DNA from 3 places in the Pantoea sp. Lu_F5_004 genome. Region 2 is predicted to be linked to each of the others. Evidence: predicted binding sites of a transcription regulator. Region 2 holds the regulator's gene; each other region holds the start of a gene.
The links. The regulator PurR, encoded in region 2, represses purine synthesis genes. The targets are predictions, from matches to a motif close to CANGCAAACGTTTGCNTG.
Positions count from the first base shown of each region.

Region 1 (2,274 bases), 390 kb from region 2:
GATGCAATCGGCTGGACTGATATGCTGCCAGTATTTGGTGGCGACTGGGGCAGCTCAGACAACTTCATGAACGGTCGTAGCACTGGCCTGCTGACCTACCGCAACACCAACTTCTTCGGACTGGTTGATGGCTGGGACTTTGCAGCTCAGTATCAGGGCAAAAACGATCGCGACGGTAACAATGACGGTGTGCGTCGTTCTAACGGCGACGGCTGGGCCGTATCATCTTCATATACCGCACCAATCGGTGTAGGCATCGTGGGTGCATACAGCAGCAGCGACCGTACTAATGCACAGGCGGCAGGTGTTACCGATGTTAATGGTAACGTAGTCGGTCAGGGCAAACGTGCTGAGAGCTGGGCAACCGCTCTTAAATATGATGCAAACAACGTCTACCTGGCAGCGCTCTACGGTGAAGGCCGTAACTCTAGCCTTATCGGCGTCAATGTAGCTAACTCTACCGACAAGGCTACTGCTTATGCTAACAAAAGCCAGACTATTGAGTTAGTTGCACAGTACCAGTTTGACTTCGGTCTGCGTCCATCCGTTGCCTACGTGCAGCAGAAAGGCAAAGATATCGAAGGTGTGGGCGATGCTGACCTGTACAAATATTTTGACATCGGCGCGACTTACTACTTCAACAAAAACATGTCTACCTATGTTGATTACAAAATCAACCAGCTGGATGACAACAACCCGCTGGGTCTGAACACAGACGACGTGGTTGGTGTAGGCCTGGTTTACCAGTTCTAATCCTGCTTAAAACATGTTTAAAAACGGGGCTAAGGCCCCGTTTTTTTATGGCTGCTATTCCCGACAGGTGCGTTTTCCCTCGCGCCGTTACCCCGCTTTAGTCACTGCCTTTCCCCGTCGCGCAATCCACCCTGCAAAATGTATGAATTTGTCTCGCAAACGGTTGGCATTTGTCTGGCCGGACGCTAACCTGAGAGCTCTTTTGCTTAAGTTCACGCTAATGGACCTGACACATGTTTGAATCGATCTCTGCTGCACCCGCCGATCCTATTCTTGGGCTGGCCGATCTGTTTCGTGCTGACGACCGCCCGGAAAAAATAAACCTGGGTATTGGCGTCTATAAAGACGAAACCGGCAAGACCCCGGTGCTGACCAGTGTTAAAAAAGCTGAGCAATATCTGCTGGAAAATGAAACCACCAAAAACTATCTCAGCATTGATGGTCTGGCTGATTTCGCCCGCTGCACGCAGGCCCTGCTGTTCGGCAACCAGAGTCCGCTAATCACCGCTGGCCGCGCTCGCACGGCTCAGACACCGGGTGGTACCGGTGCGCTACGCGTTGCAGCCGATTTCCTCGCCACGCAAACATCGGTGAAGCGGGTCTGGATCAGCAATCCGAGCTGGCCGAATCACAACAACGTGTTCAATGCTGCCGGTCTTGAAGTCTGTGAATACCACTATTATGACGCTGCAAACCATACGCTCGATTTCGATGGTATGCTGGCGTCACTGAAACAGGTTCAGCCAGGCGACGTGGTGCTGTTCCACGGCTGCTGCCATAACCCGACCGGTATCGACCCGACCGCCGAGCAGTGGCAACAGCTGGCGCAGCTGTCACAGGCCAATGGCTGGCTGCCGTTGTTCGACTTCGCTTACCAGGGTTTTGCCCGTGGTCTGGAGGAAGATGCAGAAGGCCTGCGTATTTTTGCCGCCTCGCATCAGGAACTGATCGTTGCCAGCTCTTACTCCAAGAATTTCGGCCTGTATAACGAGCGTGTCGGTGCCATCACACTGGTTGCCGCCGATGCGAGCGTGGCAGATACCGCGTTCAGCCAGGTGAAGTACACCATCCGCGCGAACTACTCCAATCCGCCGGCACATGGCGCCGCCATCGTCGCCACCATTCTGGGCAACGATACCCTGCGTACCATCTGGGAGCAGGAGCTGTCGGATATGCGTCAGCGCATCCAGCGCATGCGCCAGCTCTTCGTAAATACCCTGGCGGAAAAAGGCGCACAGCGCGACTTCAGCTTTATTATTAAGCAGAACGGCATGTTCTCGTTCAGTGGCTTAACCAAAGACCAGGTCATTCGCCTGCGTGAGGAGTTTGGCGTCTACGCGGTGAACTCAGGTCGGGTGAATGTGGCGGGCATGACGCCAGACAATATGTCGGCGCTGTGCGAAGCGATTGTCACCGTACTGTAAGCAGGAAGAGTGAACAGAAAAATGGGCCTGCTGGCCCATTTTTTATTGCAGAAAAGGATTGCTGATGCGTTCATGCCCCAGAGTGGAAATCGGGCCG
Region 1 covers NZ_CP194946.1:2,685,766-2,688,039, forward strand. Annotated here, with positions in the region: gene ompF (porin OmpF) at 1-753, shown strand, start outside; gene ACR8BN_RS12515 (amino acid aminotransferase) at 987-2,177, shown strand; gene ACR8BN_RS12520 (MBL fold metallo-hydrolase) at 2,220-2,274, opposite strand, start outside.
Region 1: a site for PurR is predicted at 906-923, ahead of ACR8BN_RS12515 (amino acid aminotransferase). Genes of this name have one in related genera too.

Region 2 (2,274 bases):
TTCCCGATATGGAGCTGATCATCAGCTATGAAGTCTTTAACGGCGTCTGGGATGCGCTGGCCGATGGCCGGGTGGAAGTGGCGATTGGTGCCACGCAGGCAATACCGGTGGGCGGACGCTTTGCTTTCCGGGATATGGGCACGCTTAACTGGCGCTGCGTGGTTGCGCCCGACCATCCTCTGACACAGGCGAGCCAGATAGATGATGACACGCTGCGTAGCTGGCCGTCCCTGGTGCTGGAAGATACTTCACGCGCACTGCCGCGTCGTATGACATGGACGCTGGATAACCAGCGCAGGCTGGTGGTGCCGGAGTGGCAAACCGGGCTGGAGTGCGTGCAGGCGGGATTGTGTGTGGCGATGGTGCCGGGCCATCTGGCCAGGCCACTGCTCGACAGTGGCGAGCTGGTTGAACTGACGCTGCCGGTGGCGTTTCCGGACAGCCCATGCTGCGTCAGCTGGGCAGAGGATCGCGCATCACCGGCGACAGGCTGGTTGCTCAGCTATCTGGGTGATGCGCAAACGCTTAATCAGGAGTGGTTAAGCGAGCATTAACGGCGATAGTCGCGGAATGGGCCATCGGCCACGGAACGGCGCTCAATCAGCGTCGGATGGACCTCAATCGTTTGTGACACTTCGCGCTTACTGGTAATGCGGTCCAGCAGCATTTCCAGCGCTTTCTCACCCAGCTGGGCTTTAGGCTGATGCACCGTGGTCAGGGCCGGTGCAAAATAACGGGCGTTGCGCACATTGTCATAGCCGATCACCGAAATATCCTGGGGGACGCGCAAACCCATCTCGTCGGCGGCGCAAATCGCGCCCATCGCCATGATGTCACCGCCACAGAAAACCGCCGTCGGACGCTGCTTCTGCGACAGGATCTGCTGCATCGCCTGATAGCCTGACTCCGGCTCAAAGTCACCCTGCACAATCCACTCGGCGCGTGGCTGAATACCCGCTTCTTCCATCGCCTTCAGGAAACCAGCATGACGTCCGCCACCGGTGTTACGCTCCATCTGACCGGGGATAGCACCAATATCCCGGTGTCCGCGTTCAATCAGATAGCGTCCCGCCAGATAGCCGCCCTGGAAAGCATTATCCAGTACCGTGTCGGTGAAGTCGGCGCGCGACTCGCCCCAGTCCATTACCACCATCGGGATATTGCGATTCTCTTCCAGCATCTGCAGCAGATCGTCCGGATATTCAGAGCACATCACCAGCAGCCCATCGACGCGTTTCTGCGCCATCATGCTGAGATAGGCGCGCTGTTTTTGCAGATCGTTATGCGCATTACCCAGAATCAGCGTATAGCCTTTGTCAAAACAGTGATTTTCAACCGCTTCGATAATTTCAGCGAAATAGGGCGCTTCGCTGGAGGTGGCAAGCAGGCCCAGTGTCTTGGTGTGGTTCACTTTCAGGCTGCGCGCCACGGCGCTCGGCGAGTAGTGCAGTTCTTTAATCGCCTGCCAGACCGCGTTGCGCGTCTCTTCAGCCACAAAGCGGGTTTTATTGATGACGTGCGAAACGGTGGTCGTTGAGACGCCAGCGCGTTTCGCCACATCTTTAATTGTTGCCATGAAAATCGGACTCCAGTGCTTATCTAACTCTATGATAAGCGTAGTGTTAAACGTTTGCGTCTGCTCAGGGTTTTTTCCGCAAAAATGCAGCTTTCCTGGCCAGTAAACAGGCCGCTGGCGTAATAAAAACGCCTGAAAACGTGCGCAAACGGAATCAGGGTTGCGCGCGTTGCGCAACAAAGGCGGGATTCTAACAAGGCTGAACGGATAAAACGAGATTTTTACCGGGCCCTGTGGGAAAATGCGATACCCCTGCTAATTGTGTGACTAAGGAGGAAGCAATGAGTACCGATCTTAAACTGGCTTTAATGACCACCGCGGGCTGTCTGCTGATGATTGTGGCCTTTAGTTTTACCGCTATTCTGCACTAATAAAAAAAGCCGGGATTATCCCGGCTCTCTTCTGGTTGTTCCGCTGCTCAGCGTATGGTTTTCGGCGTCATCACCCGACGGGCACCAATATAGTGGCGCTGCCAGTAATCTTCTCCTAACGCGCTGATCTGAATATCTTTGCCGGTGCGTGGCGACTGGATAAACTTGCCATCACCCAGGTAAACGCCGACATGGTCCGCAGTACCGCGTCCATTGATACGGAAGAAGACCAGATCGCCTTTCTCCAGCGACTCACGCTTGATCGGCGCGGCGTCACGCAGGTGGTACATCTCGTTAGCGGTACGTGGGATTTTAAACTTCACCAGA
Region 2 covers NZ_CP194946.1:2,291,097-2,293,370, reverse strand. Annotated here, with positions in the region: gene punR (DNA-binding transcriptional activator PunR) at 1-554, shown strand, start outside; gene purR (HTH-type transcriptional repressor PurR) at 551-1,576, opposite strand; gene ACR8BN_RS10620 (YnhF family membrane protein) at 1,858-1,947, shown strand; gene ACR8BN_RS10615 (C40 family peptidase) at 1,995-2,274, opposite strand, start outside.

Region 3 (2,274 bases), 290 kb from region 2:
CAGCTCTTCAAAAACGGTGGCGTAAGCGGGTAACGACGCTGGCGCATTAAATACCCCCGCGCAGCCGCAACTGGCCTCTTTAAGATGACGCAGATGCGGTGCTGTGTCGGTGCCGAGGAAGACGCGCGGATGACCACTCGCCACTAATTTGCGCAAAGCCTCCTGGTGCACGTTGCGCTTAAGAATCGGCAGGCAATAGAGGTGCGGACGAATTCCGCCCACCAGCATGTGATTACGGTTAAACATCAAATGCTGCGGGGTAATGGTTGCACCCAGCGTCTCATCGGCGGCGGCAACATATTCTGCGGCGTCCTGAGTGGTAATGTGCTCCATCACTACTTTCAGTGCCGGAAACTGGCTGCGCAGCGGCACCATAACCGTTTCGATAAACCGGGCTTCGCGGTCAAAAATATCGACATGGGCATCGGTGACTTCGCCGTGGATCAGCAGTGGCATACCGAGCTTCTGCATCCGCTCCAGCACTCGGGTAATGGAGGCGATATCGGTAACGCCATGGCTGGAGTTCGTCGTAGCGTGCGCCGGATAGAGCTTAGCCGCGGTAAACAGACCGGAGGTGAAACCGCGCTCAAGCTCATCAGGATCAAGCGAGTCGGTCAGATAGCAGGTCATCAGCGGCGTAAAGGCGTGATCGGCGGGCAGCGCCGCCAGGATGCGATCGCGGTACGCTTCACCTGCTGCCACGCTGGTCACCGGCGGTACCAGGTTAGGCATCACAATGGCACGACCATTCACCGCGCTGGTATAGGGGAGGACCGTGTTGAGCATCTCATCGTCGCGCAGATGAATATGCCAGTCGTCAGGGCGACGCAGGGTAAGTTGCTGAGGTTGTGCTGTCATCAGTGAAGCTCCGGCAGAAGGGAAACAAAAGGCGTGTTTTGGCCGGGGTCTAAGCATAAGGATTCAGGCAACCGTTTGCACCTGCTTTTTATGCTGTCAAAGAAAATCCGCTGCCCAACAGGGTAATGCTGATCAGTTAAGATTAGATTTGTAAAGGCTGTCACGGTCAAACGTGGCAGCTTTTTTTCCGGGCGAGCAAGCCGCAGTGCGGGCCTGAGCACCGCTGCTGCTGCCGGGCCGTCCTCGCGCCGCTCACGCGGTTCCTTCGGCTTTGACGTCGTGCCGACGAACCGTTCGGGGATCGGCCCTCCCTGGCCGGCCCCGAACTGTCCACGCTTCCCGGCGTGGACTTCTGGCCCGCCGTCACGCCTCTGCGCTGCGGATAGCCCTTTCAGCAGCAGAGGCGCTCAGGCCTCCTCTCTCGTGCCCTTTTTAACAATACACTCTGAAGTTTCAGAGCAGGCAGGGGCCGGGCAGGGGCAGGCAATCCGCAGCGCTGAACAGAATGAGTCTGCCAGGAGAGCCCGCAGGACGCGGGCGAAAGGCGGGGCGGCACAGGATGTGCCATCCCCGGCGGTCCGTCAGGCAGGCGAATGAAGTGAAGGAACCGCGCAGCGTCGCGAGGACCGCCAGCCCCTGCCCGGCACCAGACTGCGTTGTCACCTGTCGCTTAACTGACTGGCATTACTGCGTAAAGGGAATAACCAGTTCGCCAGGTTTTACTTCCAGTCCTTTGGCAAATTTCTTCGCCAGCGACTCGCCTTTGCTGCGGTCAGCGCTGAGCACGTAAGCCGGCTTTTGATCAAAGTAGTTTTTCAGCGACTGATTCAGATAAGGCGTCAGCGTTTTCATAATGGAGGCCATTTTTTCCGGCGCAACCTGCGCATCAACAATTTCCAGATCGCGCAGATAGATTGCACCCTGCTGCTGGTCATAGACCGGCTGAGCACGCATCTTCAGTTGCATATCGGCCTGCTGCGGACCAAACAGTGACGTCACATTGATTTTAGCATTGCCAGAGAGCGTCACTTTACCTGGCTCTTCACGGCCAATCTGACTGGTCAGGTTGTTCAGGACGATGTGCGCATTAACCAGCCCGGAAACGCCAATATCTTTCTCATAGTTGTTGTGCTTCTGCAGCGCCTGGTTTACTTCCTGTTCGCTGATGGTGTATTGCGTCAGTTGATTACAGCCGCTCACCAGCAGCGCGATCAACAGGGCAGTCAGCCCGAAAAAGCCTTTTTCATCGATCTTATCCTGAATATCAGAGCCAATAAACAGGCCATAGCCTGCCTGAATGCGTAGCGGGTGTCATCAGGAAAGAGATGAGAAACGCCGCAGCGTCTCTCATCGGGAGGGGTTAGTGAGCTATCGAGGAGAGCAGATTCACCTGGGTCTGTTTAGCCATGTTATCGC
Region 3 covers NZ_CP194946.1:2,578,729-2,581,002, reverse strand. Annotated here, with positions in the region: gene pyrC (dihydroorotase) at 1-858, opposite strand, end outside; gene ACR8BN_RS11945 (lipoprotein) at 1,543-2,109, opposite strand; gene grxB (glutaredoxin 2) at 2,219-2,274, opposite strand, start outside.
Region 3: a site for PurR is predicted at 923-940, ahead of pyrC (dihydroorotase). Genes of this name have one in related genera too.